Regions from separate parts of the Shewanella sp. WXL01 genome, predicted to be linked through region 1. Evidence: predicted binding sites of a transcription regulator. Region 1 holds the regulator's gene; the other holds the start of a gene.
The links. Region 1 encodes ArgR, which controls arginine synthesis, uptake and breakdown. Its sites were predicted from a motif close to ANTGAATANNTATTCANT; they were not measured.

Region 1 (7,497 bases):
GCGTTACGGCTTTGAGCGTGTAGATGTTGAGCAGCTTAATGCAGAGAGTACAGATACAAAAGAAGGGGCAGAACAAGCGACTCCGAGTGTGATACAACAGAAGTTTTTCACCTACAAAAAAGGTCAAGCTAACTTGACCCTGATGAGCTTCAAAGGCTGTGGGTAATAACCCCAGCACGTTTAACTTCTAACGTGCTGCCAGCTTATTAGCAGTGATCAAAATGCGCGCTTTCCATGCACATAAACTGCAACTGCTGCATATTTAAAATCGGTACTTCAATTAACTGACTCGCCTGAACAACTTCATCATCGGCAATCAATCTCAGGCTTGCTTGATAAGCATTAATCAAACCACAAACAATATGAGTTTGCTGCCAACGAACCAGATAATATCGTTTCGATTCAGTTTCTGACTCATCACCTATAGTGGTGTTATTGGCGCTACTAGCGACACTGCCCATAACAAGCTCAGCTTCCATCACCTGAAACGTTTCACCTGCTTCGGTTAATACGGAGGCCACTAGCTTGGCATTATCAAAGGCTGATAGGGTTAAGTCTAAATACGGGGCAAACAGCTTGGTAAATTGGTTCATTTCTCACCCTCAGTACTAGTTGCTCGTGCCAATAGATAATAGTCGCTTTGTTGGTAACTGATGAAGTCAATCACCTGCATATTGGCTTTGTTGGTATGCGCGGCAAATGAGCGCTCATTGTCTTCAGCAATATAAGCCACAAGATAATCATAATTTGCCGTAAGCTGCAGGCATAAATACTCCACCAGCTTTTGAAACACACCAGCTCCACGAACACTCGGCGCAACCCAAATAGGGCCATACTGACATGAATTGTTAGTCGTTAGCGCTCTGCCATCTAGACTAAGTTCAGGTAACTTTGCACTAATGTACTGATAGATGGATGATTGAGAGCGCTTAGTTTGTTTTTCATTGGCGGTATAAAACGACCAATCCGCAGCAATCACATAACCTATGATCTCGCCGCGCAGCTCAGCTATCGCAATCACATGCTCATCAATCAACTTGGTGAGCTGCACTTTAGTTAGCGCTTGTCCCTGCATCATATTGGCAGCCATTGAGCCGGCTTGCGACAGCTCATCATTAAGGTGTTGCTGCTCAAGTTTTAATAGCTGCGCGATATCGGCAGTCTTGGCATTACGATAGTGAATATTGGAATAAGTCATTTAAATTGTATTTGCGGGCTGTTAGCGGTCTTCGTCATTTAAGGAGTCTTGCGCCTCTTAATCCTGCTTTTGTTTATCTTGCGCCTGTTTATCCTGAGCTTGAGCCCACTCAATAAACAGCGCAACCGGAAAAGGCGACATTAATAATAAACCACCACCAATTAAACTAGCGGTAATGAGCATTCCCTGAGTTTGCAAAGACACGTCACTTAGCAACAGCAAACCTGCGCCAACAAGCAGCATAACGATGCCTATGACATGAAGAATCTTAAACACTTTCACTAAAACTCCCCTGAAGATGGCCTATCGCTCCGTTAGCCACCTAAATTAACATAAATTAAGCTGCTAGTTTGTGATGCCTAGTTACACTTTGGTGCAGCAATCGCTAAAATAGCCGCTAACGCGTGACTTTGATGGATTGCCCTTATGATAAAACAATTTTTAGCTGTCAGTGGACTTGTTGTCGCCTTAACAGCGTGCTCAAACCAACCTACTGCAGTTAATGCCGAGCAGCTATTTGAAACCTTGTCTGGACAATGGTCAGTAACAGATATTGCAGGTGAGCCAGTTGCATCCTACAGCAAGCCTAGAATCACATTTGAACAAGACGGCCAATTGTCAGGCAATAATAGCTGCAATCGTTTTAGCGGCAGCTATGAGTATCAACAGACGCAATTAACTCTACAAAGTCTTGGCAGCACCCGTAAAGCTTGTGTTGATGGGCTAGTGAAGCAAGAGCGGATGTTCATGGACTCACTGCCTAAGGTCAGCCAATATCAATTTGCTAAAACCAAACTGTACCTACTTGATGCACAAGGTCAGGTGTTATTTGAGCTAACTAAATCTCAGTCACATTAACTAAGAATTTACTAGATAAAAACAGACACTCCTGCAAAATAATAAAGGCCGTAATATCGATATTACGGCCTTTGTTTTGAATGCAGAAATCAGAGCTTATTATGCTTAACTGCAACTTTCTAGCGTTAGCTTTCCTTGCTTGATGTATCCGCTTGGTATTGTTGCACGTTCAGCTCATTTTCACTGCGAGCAATAATGGTGGTTGCGGTTAAGTCACCACATACATTAACCGTGGTACGCGCCATATCCAAAATGCGGTCGATACCAGCAATAATCGCCACACCCTCCAATGGTAGACCAACAGTGGTTAATACTAGAGTTAGCATCACTAGACCTGCGCCAGGCACACCTGCTGTGCCAATTGAAGCCAAAGTCCCAGTTAGAATAATGGTGACATAATCAACCCAGGTTAGATCAATACCAAAAGCCTGAGCGACAAACAAAGCGGTCACGCCCTGGTACAGAGCTGTGCCATCCATATTGATGGTTGTTCCTAGCGGCAATACGAAACTAGAGATCTTCTTATTTACGCCAAGCTCATTAGCACACTTCATACTAGCTGGCAGCGAGCCTGCCGAGCTTGAGGTGGTGTAAGCCACAACAATGGCATTGCTAATGCCTTTGAAAAAGTGCACTGGGTTGAGCTTACCCAGTAAGACTAATGCAGCGCTGTAAAAACCTACGATATGTAAAACACAGCCAATGTAAACTGCAGCGATAACTTTAATCAGTGGAAGTAACATGTCTAGACCATACTCTCCAGCAACCCAAGCCATTAAACCAAACACACCATATGGCGCTAGCTTCATCACCATGTCAGTTAGCTTGAACATAGCTTCAGCTAGACTTTCGAATACTTTAATCGCTGGCTGACCACGCTCGCCAATCAGCACTAACGCAATACCTAACGCAACCGCAAATACAATCACCTGCAGAATTTGACCACTAGCCAGTGCAGCAACAGGGTTAGTCGGCACTATGTTAATCAAGGTTTCCATCAACGACGGCGCTTGCTTTACGGTTTCATCAACGCCCGATTGCACTAAATCTAGCCCAGCTCCTGGCTGCAAAATATGCCCCACAAGTAAGCCAATTGTCATTGCGAACGCGGTCGTGCCAAGGTAGAACACGAAAGATTTGAAACCAATCCGTCCCATTTTGGCGGTGTCTTGCATGGAGGTCACACCTACAATTAACGAGCAGAACACCAGCGGCACAATAAGCATCTTAATAGTGTTAACAAAGATAGTTCCTATCGGCTTTAGGTAAGTTGCACTTTCTCCAAGCCCGACACCAACAGCAATACCTAGCGTCATACCAATAAGAATTTGCATCCAAAGCGGAACAGCCATCCATCGAGACCAAGCTCGCGAAAACACTGAAGGGGTTTGCGTTGACATATGTCTTTACCTTGATTTGTTAACTTGCAAAAAATGACGGGGGCAAGTCTAGCAAGACATACAAAGGCAAAAGATGATCTACGTCATGTGACGCAGGCTGACTGAGAATTAGTCCACTTTGTAACGCATTTTTGCGACAAAGGTGTACTGCACACGCAAACGCTTGTCACACTTTAGTTAAATCAGTGAATTTTTATTCACCAACAAAGGGGTATTCTTGACTTTGATGCAATTTCTATTCAAAATACAGCGGTTTTTTGAATAACAATCATAAGAAGAAACTAACATTATGCCAGCAACCAAAAATCAGGATGAATTGGTCAGGACCTTTAAAGCGATCCTTAAAGAAGAACGCTTTGGTAGCCAGAGTGAAATTGTTAACGCACTTCAGGCGGAAGGATTCAGCAACATAAACCAATCTAAAGTATCGCGCATGCTAAGTAAGTTTGGCGCTGTACGCACACGTAACGCTAAGCAAGAAATGGTTTACTGCTTACCAGCAGAATTAGGCGTGCCAACGGCCGGTAGCCCGCTTAAAAACCTAGTGCTCGATGTTGACCACAACCAGGCGATGATTGTAGTACGCACCAGCCCAGGTGCAGCGCAGTTAATCGCACGCCTATTAGACTCCATCGGTAAGCCAGAAGGTATTTTGGGGACGATTGCTGGTGACGACACCATCTTCATCTCACCATCAAATATCACCACCATTGATGACACGCTAGAGACGGTTAAATCACTGTTTAACTACAGCGAGTAAGTCTGAACACAATTGAGAAAGCCACCCTACTCTAGTCTAAGTGAGTCTAGCCAAGGTGGCTTTTTAGTTTCTAACGCAGGAAAGAGTATCAACTAATGCCGAGTTCTCGCTGGCGATACTCCACTCCAACCACTGTATGCCCGAATAAATGAGTTCGACTCTTTAAACCCGAGTAAGAACGAAATTTCGATTAACGGCAGGTCTGTTTGCTCCAAATAATAATCGGCTAAGTGTTGGCGTACCTGTTTAAGCACCAACTGATAACTTGAATCCTGCTCGGTTAGTTTTCGCTGCAAAGTGCGCTTGCTCATTGCCAGCTCTGCTGCAACATCATCAATGGCAGATTTCCCTTGAGGCAACAAATCAAGCAAGCAACTAAATACCAGACTAGAAGTTGAGTCCTTTGCGCCGATAGCCTCTAACTGTTCAACTAGCCCTTGCTCGTACATGTGCAACATGGTTTCGTTACTGGTTAAAAACGGCGCCTTAGCATCGCTGGCGCTGAACTTAATCGCGGTTTGCACACCTTGGCGAATACTGCAGCCAAAATAATCTTCGTAAGCCTGCATATCATCCAATTGCTCAGGCACGACTATATCAATTGGTTTAATGTGCTGGCGCGTCGCTAGCCTGGTAAGCTGAGTAAAAAACACCAGCTCAACTAAACTCAGTACCTTAGGCAGCTTACCACTATGGCCATAACAGCGTGTTGATAGCTCTGTATATTGCACTGTTTGCTCTATGTCCAAAATCATCGGCCCTATTAGCGGTTTAAATTGCTTTAGTCGGCTGGCTGCGGCATTGAGATTAGGGCTGCAAATCGCAGCAAAAATTGGTGCATCAAACTGCTCAAAACTCATAACCTCGGCAAACTTGAGTGCAATATCGATATTAGCGACCTCTGCAGCAGCCTCGATCCCAATCCATAATTGAAAGTACTGCTCAGGCGTTAGCTGCACCTTTGACCTTTTAAACAAACCAGCAGGGAGTTGACTGAATGCAAGAATTTGCTCAAGCTCAAGCCCTAAATCGTTAAATAGCACCAACCAATTGCTCGGTATATTAAATTTACTGGCTGTTTTCATTGCAGTTGGCTCCACGGTTAGCTGATATATTAACTCGACTTTTCCATTGCCTGACGCGAAAACTTAAGTACCAGCTTGCGAGGCAGAAGTGGTGTAATCCAGTTAAGCATAAACTTAAGAGATGACTCATTAAAGGCAACTAACTCACCTTGTTGCATGGCTTGATAGCCACATTCAGCCACCGAACGCGGAGTTTTGGCTTTATCAAAAATCTCTACCCCTTCAAGATCGCCAGCTTTAACAAAGCCAGTGGCAACGGCGCCTGGGCACAGTGCTGTAACCGTAATATTGTTTGCTTTAACCTCTTCCGCCAATGCTTGTGAGAAGGAGGTTACATAAGCTTTCGTCGCGTAATACACCGCCTGAAGCGGACCAGGAATAAACGATGCGGTTGAAGACACATTTAAAATTTTACCGTAATTTCGCTCAACCATTCCTTGTAAGTAAAGGTGTGTCAGATTGGTCAATGTGATCATATTTACCTGCATCATAGCTTGCTCTGCACTTAACTCTCGCTGATGAAACAAACCGTGGCCGCCAAAACCAGCATTATTAATAAGCGCATCTACTTGCAAACCTTTTGCCTGTGTTTGCTCAAATAACGCGTTTGCCGAGTCAGGTTCTGATAAGTCGCATGCAATAACCTCAACCTTTACCTGATAGCGCTTCTCTAGCTCGGTTTTAAGTTCAGTTAGCTTGCCTTCGGAGCGGGCCACCAAAATAAGGTCACCTCCCTTTTCAGCATGAATTGTTGCTAACTCGAGACCTATACCGCTTGATGCACCTGTCACCAACGCTGTACCTGCTTTCGATTTTGCTTGTGTCATTTGTTTGCTCTCCATTGTCGTCACCAAGTTGGCATTTGCGCCAATCGATGAGCAAATTTTATGCTATTCATTCACGCCATTTCATATCCAATCACGCCACAGTGCATTCCAATCACGCCAAACTGGTATCTTCAGGCCAAATTACAACTCATGTATCAAGATTTCGCGGCTTCAAGGCAACAAAAAAGCAATGCCTAGGCATTGCTTTATATCTACTTTAAGCGCGGTTAAATAGGGCTTTACACTTTAACCCTGCTCAAACTGCAGTAAAAAATCTAATGATGGCGCGAAAAACGACGAGCCAGTAAGCGCTTTAGTAAAGTTCATTAGGTGGTCAAAGTTACCATGCTCGTCACCGTGCACCATGCTCTTAAGCATCTCTTCAAAATGACTTGGTGTGCGGCAAACTGAGATAAACATCAGTCCTTGTTCTTTTACCGAGCCATAAGGCATGCTTTGACGCAAAATCTCTAACGACTTACCTTCAGCCGACTTCAAGTTCACACGCTTAATGTGACTGGTCAGTGGCTTGTCTTCGCTTGCGTATTCAATATTGTCTTCCTTCGTTCGGCCAACAATGTCTTCTTGCTTGCGAACTGGCAGGCGATTCCACTTACTTAGATTGTGGGCAAACTTTTGTACGTGCACATAGGTGCCTTGTTTGAATGCTTCGTCTTCATCGCCAACTAACGCTACTTCTTGACGGCCGCGACCCTTAGGGTTTTCAGTGCCATCAACAAAGCCTGTCAGGTCGCGGCTGTCCATAAATCTAAAGCCGCGCTCTTCATCAACTAGCTCAACGCTATCTTCTAGCATTTGGTTAATTTCATTGGCAACCAAGTGCAAGATGTCAAAACGGTCACAACGCAGGTGAACAAATAAATCAAACTCAATCGCTGGGGCATCGCGATTATCTTTTTGCATCGATGGAAACGGCTTTAATAATGCAGGGCGACCTTGCGGATAAAAGCTGTCCCAGAAGTTTGCACCAATCGCCACAAAGCCGTTAAAGGCGCTGTCTGAAAATTGATCCGTCAACTCATAAATATATTGAGCTACGCTAGCCAACGATGCACGCAGTTGAGCTTCGGCTCCCTCATTGACGTTAAACATTAAATACACACTGTGCAGGTTACCCTCAGCGCATATTCCAAGTTGTTCACGAGGCATAGTTTGATTATCCATTTTGAGATCTACCACCTTATCTATGTCGGCCTAAGTAACTAAAACTGCAATAATAAAAAATAGGGCTTAACCCAACATGAGAATCTAACTTACCGCTTTTGCTAATACATAGCTATATCTCACACTTTTAACATTAGGACAAACGTCGACTCTAAAATATCACCATGGGCTCAACTTTAGCAGT
Region 2 (7,497 bases), on a different contig from region 1:
ACGCGTGATTTTGTCGCGCGAGTTATCGCTTGATGAAATTGAAGAAATTCGCCAACGCTGCCCTGACATCGAACTAGAAGTGTTTGTTCACGGCGCACTGTGCATGGCGTACTCTGGTCGCTGCCTGCTATCGGGTTACATCAACAAGCGCGATCCTAATCAGGGTACTTGCACCAATGCTTGTCGTTGGAAATACGATGTCCATGAAGCAAAAGAAACCGTTGAAGGCGACATTATCGCCGTGCAGCCACAAGGTATCGTCGACCAACACGGCGTGCAAATTGAAAACCCAACATTAGGTGCGGGCAAACCATCTGACGAAGTAGTACTGCTACAAGAGCCAGGTCGCCCTGGTGAATACATGCCAGCATTTGAAGATGAGCATGGCACTTACATCATGAATTCAAAAGACTTACGTGCAATTCAGCACGTTGAGCGCCTAACTAAGATGGGCGTGGATTCATTAAAAATTGAAGGTCGTACTAAGTCATTCTACTACGTAGCACGTACAGCGCAGCTTTACCGTCAAGCCATTGAAGATGCCGCTGCGGGCAAAGACTTTGACCGCACCTTAATGCGTAACCTTGAAGGTTTAGCGCACCGCGGTTACACCGAGGGATTCCTGCGCCGCCATACCCATGATGAGTACCAAAACTACGACTATGGTTACTCAATTAGCGACAGCCAACAGTTTGTTGGTGAATTCACAGGTAAGCGTAATGATGCGGGCCTTGCTGAAATCGACGTTAAAAACAAGTTTAGCGTTGGTGACAGCGTTGAGGTTATGACGCCGCAAGGTAACATCAACCTAACCATTAAAGAGCTTATTAACCGCAAAGGTGAGTCAATTGAAGCGGGTTTAGGTTCTGGTCACTTTGTGTTCCTTGATGTGCCAGCAGAAGTGGATGTAGATAAAGCCATCTTAATGCGTAACCTACCTCAAGGTCAGGACACTCGTAATCCGCATCAAGCGGCAAAGGCGTAAGGTTAGGCATATGGCACTGCTAATCGATGATAGCTGCATTAACTGTGATATGTGTGAGCCTGAGTGCCCAAATCAGGCCATCACTATGGGTGAGGAGATCTACGAGATAGACCCAGACCTATGCACAGAATGTGTCGGTCATTACGACAAGCCAACCTGTGTGTCGGTTTGCCCTATCGACTGTATTGACCCAGACCCAAACCATCAAGAATCTCAAGATGAGCTGATGGTTAAATTTGGCATTATTACTGGCAAAATATAGCCGAGCAATATCGATTAAAAAAGCGCTTAATGCTAATAACATTAAGCGCTTTTTTATTAGGCTTAGCTTGGAAATTTGCCAATAGAACTCCAGGCTCGTAGCCTTGTGCTAACCCCTTTAGACCATTGGCTTCGGAGCTTAGTGAATATCAAGCTGACCTTGCAAGGTCTGGATGGTAATCGCAAGCTTTTCAATGGCGATTTGTACAGGCTTTGGCATGGTATCTAGCTCGATACCTAACAGAAGATTCTTCACCTCAAGCCCTAGCTCTGTATCTCCTTCAATCAATAGCTTACGCTGGAAAAACAAGGTATCTGGGTCTTCTTTACCTGCAGCCACCAGCACTAGCTCTGGTACGTTGGCACTAAACACCACGTCACTGTCAGCCATTGGTCTTATCTGCAACTTGTTATTGTCTATCGATACCTCAAACGATAAGCCGATATCATCAACAACAATCCCTACCCACTTATGCTGTAAAAAATCGAGTTCTTGCAGCTTAATTTGCTCTGCAAGTAACAAGTTAAGTAGCTGGCTCAACAAGTCGAGTTTTAGCTTATCTGGCACTAAAGCTAGAGTTTGCCTGCTAAGTTTTGGCGCAAAAGTAAAAATATCTTTGGCGATTTTTTGAGTGATAGCCTGTGACATTGGATTCCCGCGATTAGAAGATTCAAAAAGCGCCATTTTACTGTGAGTTTATCAAGCGAAACCTGTTTTAAATCAATTCATTTACAGTCATTCACTTTTACACTCCATTTCTGCATAAAAACAAGAGCAATATCTATGGAATTACTTTGCCCAGCAGGCAATCTAGCATCAATGAAAGCGGCCTTTAATGCCGGCGCCGATGCGGTGTATTTAGGACTTAAAAACGATACCAATGCCCGCTCATTTGCTGGTTTAAACTTTAACGAGCAGCAACTCGCTAAAGCAATAGTGCTCGCTAAAAAACAGAATAAAAAAATCTTTCTCACGCTTAATACTTTCCCAAAACCAGGTGAAGAATCACGCTGGTATCAAGCGGTAGATATCGCTGCCGACCTTGGATTGGATGCTTTAATTGTGGCAGATTTATCCTTGCTTGATTATGCCGCCAGCAAACATAAACATTTACCTTTGCACTTATCTGTACAGGCCAGCGCTACCAACTTAGCTGCGCTGCAGTTCTACAAAGAAAACTTTAATATTGAGCGCGCTGTACTACCGCGAGTGCTGTCGATGAAGCAGGTAAAAGATCTCGCTAAAGTGAGTCCAGTAGATTTGGAAGTATTCGCTTTTGGTAGCTTGTGCATTATGGCGGAAGGTCGCTGCCACTTATCCTCTTATGTGACGGGACAATCACCCAATACAGGCGGCTCATGCTCACCAGCGCAGCATGTACGATGGCAAGATGATGGCGACGACAAACTCACTCGTTTAAATGAAGTGCTGATTGAGCGCTCAAGTAAAGATCAGCACCTTGGCTACCCTGTGGTATGTAAAGGTCGCTATCTCAGCGAGCATACACATGAGCCACAACACCTGCTCGAATCCCCTACTAGCCTCAATACCCTAAGCCTGCTTCCTGAGCTTGCTCAGGCTGGCATACGTTCTCTCAAAATTGAGGGACGCCAACGCAGCCCAGCCTATGTTGCCCAAGTAGCTAAAGTATGGCGTGAAGCCATTGACAGCTACCTGCGCTCACCCGAGCAGTTTGTATCACAAGCAAGCTGGGATCAGGCACTTGCCAAGGTATCTGAAGGTCAAATCACCACACTTGGGGCCTATGCCCGCCAATGGCAGTAGCGAGTAACACAATGAAAATATCTCTAGCCCCAATTCATTACTGCTGGTCAAAAGCAGATACTGAACACTTTTACAATCAGGTAGCTCAAAGCAAGGTAGACACGGTTTATCTAGGTGAAACCGTCTGCAGCAGGCGCCGCGAGCTAAAGTTTAAAGACTATCTTGCCATTGTCCATCAACTTAGCGATGCAGGTAAAAATGTTGTTCTGTCTACCATGGCGCTCATTGAAGCCCAGTCAGAGCTTACTGAGCTTAAGCGTTACGTCGACAATGGCCAATGGCAAATTGAAGCCAATGATATGGCAGGGGTTCAACTAGCTAGTCAGGCAAAGCTTGGCTTTGTTTGCGGCCCGACAATCAACAACTACAACCGCGCCTCACTTGAGCTATTACATAAACAGGGTATGACTCGTTTTGTCATGCCTTATGAACTGTCTAAAGCCTGGCTCGATAACGTGATGACGCCCAAGCCTGCATTTGAAGTAGAAGTATTCGGTTTTGGTCATATCCCATTAGCGCACTCAGCAAGATGCTTTACCGCTAAGCACTTCAATCTAAATAAAGACAACTGCCAAACCATCTGTCAGCAGCACCCAAAAGGGCTGTTGGTTCAGACTCAGGAAAATCAACCACTACTAAGGCTCAATGGCATTCAAACTCAATCAGCCAGGTGCATCAACTTGTTATCTGAATTGGATGATATGAAGCAAATGGGTATCGACTATTGGCGTTTATCAGCAAGAAGCATTGATGATCTTGTCATTGCTGAACAGGCATTTGAGCAGCTTGCAGCACCGGCGCTCTCAAGAGCTGACGAGCTTCAATCCCATGAGTTGGGCATAAATCAAAACACTCAATTAGATTGCAATGGTTATTGGTTTGGGCAAGCTGGTATGACTTCGCAAACAAGCTAGGGATATTTCAACATAACTGTGTGCGCAGCGATTAGCGATAACTGCTGCGCACAGCATTTAGTTTAATAATTGCTGTAGTAACTACACACGCCAAACTACTCCAGTAAGTCATGGCTTGCCACCAAATCTCAGGTTTTGGTGAGATAGACGTGATTTGGTCGACAACGATAAGGTAATTAAGCAGTGGTTTTGACTGCGACATTTCAATGTATTGTGGGATAACCAATAAAGCGACATGGGCAACAACCACCCAAAACGCAATAACTCTAGCTAACCACATCAGCTTCGGCGATAAGTATTTGCTAACACTCAATAAACTCACCGCTAATAAAACGCCTGAACAAAGATAAGCAAATACCGCATTCATATGCAGGTGGTGCACATTCATAGGGAACAAACCCGTAGCGGCTAACGTGATAAACTGCAAAGCTAAAGCAAACCAAAAGACGCCGTGAGCGACGCCTTTTGATAATTGCAATGCCAGTAAACAGCTTAGAGCAACACTTAAACTACCAAAAAATAATCCACCATTTAAAAAAACCGCTGCAGGCGATTTTGAGTAGGTACCTAGCTCGCTTAAACTGGTGCGCGCCATAAACTCAGGGATATGCAACAGACTGTCGACCTCAATCAAAATGGCAATAGCCCATCCTAGTGCAATCCCAAATATCCCTAGGGCACCGAAGCGAAATGCTAGATTTGAAATTCTTTTTTGTTGTGTCATCAGTATGCTTTTATTTTTTATCAACTCTAGCTTAACTCAAGTTGAACAAAAAAAAATGGGGCTGCCTCTTGCTTTCACGTAAAGTTAATCAGTTTTTCGTTCAGTAATTATACTACTGGCTATACTCGTTATTAATTTCATTCTAAGTTCCATGATGTGGCAGCTGGAACTGACATGCTCAAAACAAAAAATAACGCCCCACCAAGTAACATACATTTCACACCAAACAAGACACCCACAAACCAGTGGTAAACATTTATTTAACACATTGATTGTTATATATTTTAATATGTGAACCAGACAGCAAAATAACTAATCACTTTAAGCAAATAAATATTCAAACCACTAATCATTTTACTTCAAACTATATTGAGAGTAATCTTGCGCCCTTATGGGAAGGAACTCCTACCTAACTGCGACGGCAAGCTAAACGCAACCTCAGTTGCACTTAAGAACAAAGGCCAAATAAAGTGACCACACAAAAACAACAACACAGTTTAAAAACCATACTGACCTTTTTGATCCCATCAATCATAGGTCTGTTATTATTTATGACACCGATTAGTCATAACGATGCAATCACGATTCCAATTGCAGTATTGTCAAAAGGTGTGCAAGCCTACTTTGGCGATATCATTCCAGCCATTGCAACTGGCATTGTCGTGTTAATGGCTTTAGTCACTATAGTTGTGAAAGTCAGCCAACCGAAACAAGTCACTCAAAGCCACTTTCTCAATACCTTACTTAACGTATCGCCATTTTGGAGCGTAGTACGTGTTTTCGGTGCTATTTTCATTGTGATGGCACAATTTCAGATTGGCCCTGAACCAATCATTTCGGGGGCAACAGGTGGATTTGTACTAAACGACTTGATCCCAACACTCTTCTCAGTATTTATCTTTGCAGGTATGTTACTCCCACTACTGCTCAACTTTGGCTTGCTAGAGTTTTTTGGCACTTTGCTAACCAAAATCATGCGCCCGGTATTTAATCTTCCGGGTCGTAGTGCAGTTAACTGTATGGCTTCATGGTTAGGCGATGGCAGTGTTGGTATTTTGATGACCAATAAGCAATACGAAACAAACTTCTACACTCAAAGAGAAGCCGCTGTAATCGGTACCTCTTTCTCGGCGGTATCCATTACCTTTAGTCTGGTAGTAATTTCACAAGTTAAGCTTGAGCACTTATTCGTACCTTTTTACATCACTGTCTGTTTAGCCGGTATTATTGCTGCGATCATAGTACCTAAGCTGCCACCTCTGTCTTGGAAGAAAGATGAATACATCGATGGTAGTGAAGCCAAACAAGATAGCGAGAGCATTCCTACCGAACATGGAATTTTTAGTTGGGGCTTTGGTCTAGCGCTAAAACGCGCAGAGAAAGCGGGCGGCGTGAAACAACTTTTATCTGAAGGTTCGAAGAATGCCATTGATATGGTCTTTGGCGTTATCCCTGTTGTCATGGCGATTGGTACAGTTGCATTGATTCTAGCTGAACATACGCCAATCTTTACCTACCTAGGCATGCCATTTATTCCACTGCTAGAGCTATTGCAAATCCCTGAAGCAAGTGCTGCCTCGCAAACGATTGTGGTGGGTTTTGCGGATATGTTCATTCCATCAATTCTTGCAAGCTCAATTGAGTCAGATCTCACTCGCTTTGTGATTGCTGCGCTATCAGTCACTCAGCTGATTTATATGAGTGAAGTGGGTGCGCTACTGATTGGTAGTAAGATCCCGGTTAACTTCTTCGAGTTATTTATGGTATTTATCCTACGTACTCTGGTCACCCTACCTGTGATTGCCCTAATGGGTCACCTATTGGTATAAAACCTGACCTATCAAGCGGCTTTGCGCAGAGCCTAAAACCTTAAAAGGAGCACTTCGGTGCTCCTTTTGTATTTCATTGATTTTCTCGCAATTATTCAAATTCCACCTACACTTATTTCAGTATCGTTAATACCTTTTACTGAAATAGGAATTGTGCTTGAAAGCGCTTGTAAACTCCCTCAGCCAACTTTGTTTAACCTTGATGGCCACTCTTGCTTTGAGTGGTCAAGTTGCCGCATCTATACAGTTTGAAACCCTAGCAGCTGAGCATGGTTTATCGATGAATACAGTCAACGATCTAGTTACAGATCAAAGTGGCTATTTGTGGGTCGCGACGCAAGCAGGGCTAAATCGTTACAATGGCGCTGAAATCAAAGTCTATTTAAAAAATGGCAACTCAGGCCCATCAGCCAACCACATAAGCCACCTTTACTACAGTAAGAGCGGACAACTCTGGCTGAGTACCTTAAGCGATGGTATTAATCGCTATGACCACAAAAACGATGCCTTTGAGCATTTTAAAGATGTCACTGATCTGCCACAAACTGGTATACAAGCTATTAGCGAAGACAATGAAGGAAACATCTGGTTCGGTAGTGACCAAGGGATTTTTATCTTTGACCCTAAATCTCTCAATGTCACTGGCCAATATAAACTTAATCAAGCCAATTTAAGTGGTGAGAATATCTCCCACATCTACTTTGACGATTTAAAACGGGTGTGGGTAGCGCACGAAAATGGGCTGCAGCTATTTGATAGTCATGCCAAGCGATTTCATGGTTTTCAACACCCTGCCTTAAATCAACCGATTCACGCTATAACTCAGGGAGAAGACCACAGGTTATGGGTCGCCAATGAGCAAGATGCGCTAATTTGTGTATCACTACTTGCAGATCAATACAGCAACCCATTAGTTGAGCTTAAACAAGATATGTTACCAGCAAGCCTAACGGGCTTTGCAATAAGTGATCTACAGCAAGACAGACAAAATAATTTAT

Region 2: G3R49_RS03965 (YjiH family protein) is a predicted target of ArgR. The motif match lies at 4,995-5,012, and genes of this name have one in related genera.

The regions. Positions count from the first base shown of each region.
Region 1 is NZ_JAAIKQ010000004.1:200,273-207,769, reverse strand. It holds gene G3R49_RS12410 (GNAT family N-acetyltransferase) at 1-166, shown strand, start outside; gene G3R49_RS12405 (hypothetical protein) at 207-593, opposite strand; gene G3R49_RS12400 (GNAT family N-acetyltransferase) at 590-1,198, opposite strand; gene G3R49_RS12395 (hypothetical protein) at 1,256-1,480, opposite strand; gene G3R49_RS12390 (META domain-containing protein) at 1,625-2,056, shown strand; gene G3R49_RS12385 (dicarboxylate/amino acid:cation symporter) at 2,182-3,456, opposite strand; gene argR (transcriptional regulator ArgR) at 3,746-4,216, shown strand; gene G3R49_RS12375 (AraC family transcriptional regulator) at 4,309-5,301, opposite strand; gene G3R49_RS12370 (SDR family oxidoreductase) at 5,331-6,128, opposite strand; gene G3R49_RS12365 (Dyp-type peroxidase) at 6,375-7,313, opposite strand; gene G3R49_RS12360 (ABC transporter ATP-binding protein) at 7,465-7,497, opposite strand, start outside.
Region 2 is NZ_JAAIKQ010000001.1:917,472-924,968, reverse strand. It holds gene yegQ (tRNA 5-hydroxyuridine modification protein YegQ) at 1-985, shown strand, start outside; gene G3R49_RS03990 (YfhL family 4Fe-4S dicluster ferredoxin) at 996-1,247, shown strand; gene G3R49_RS03985 (SCP2 domain-containing protein) at 1,386-1,895, opposite strand; gene G3R49_RS03980 (peptidase U32 family protein) at 2,031-3,032, shown strand; gene G3R49_RS03975 (U32 family peptidase) at 3,044-3,946, shown strand; gene G3R49_RS03970 (hypothetical protein) at 3,978-4,670, opposite strand; gene G3R49_RS03965 (YjiH family protein) at 5,141-6,499, shown strand; gene G3R49_RS03960 (two-component regulator propeller domain-containing protein) at 6,657-7,497, shown strand, end outside.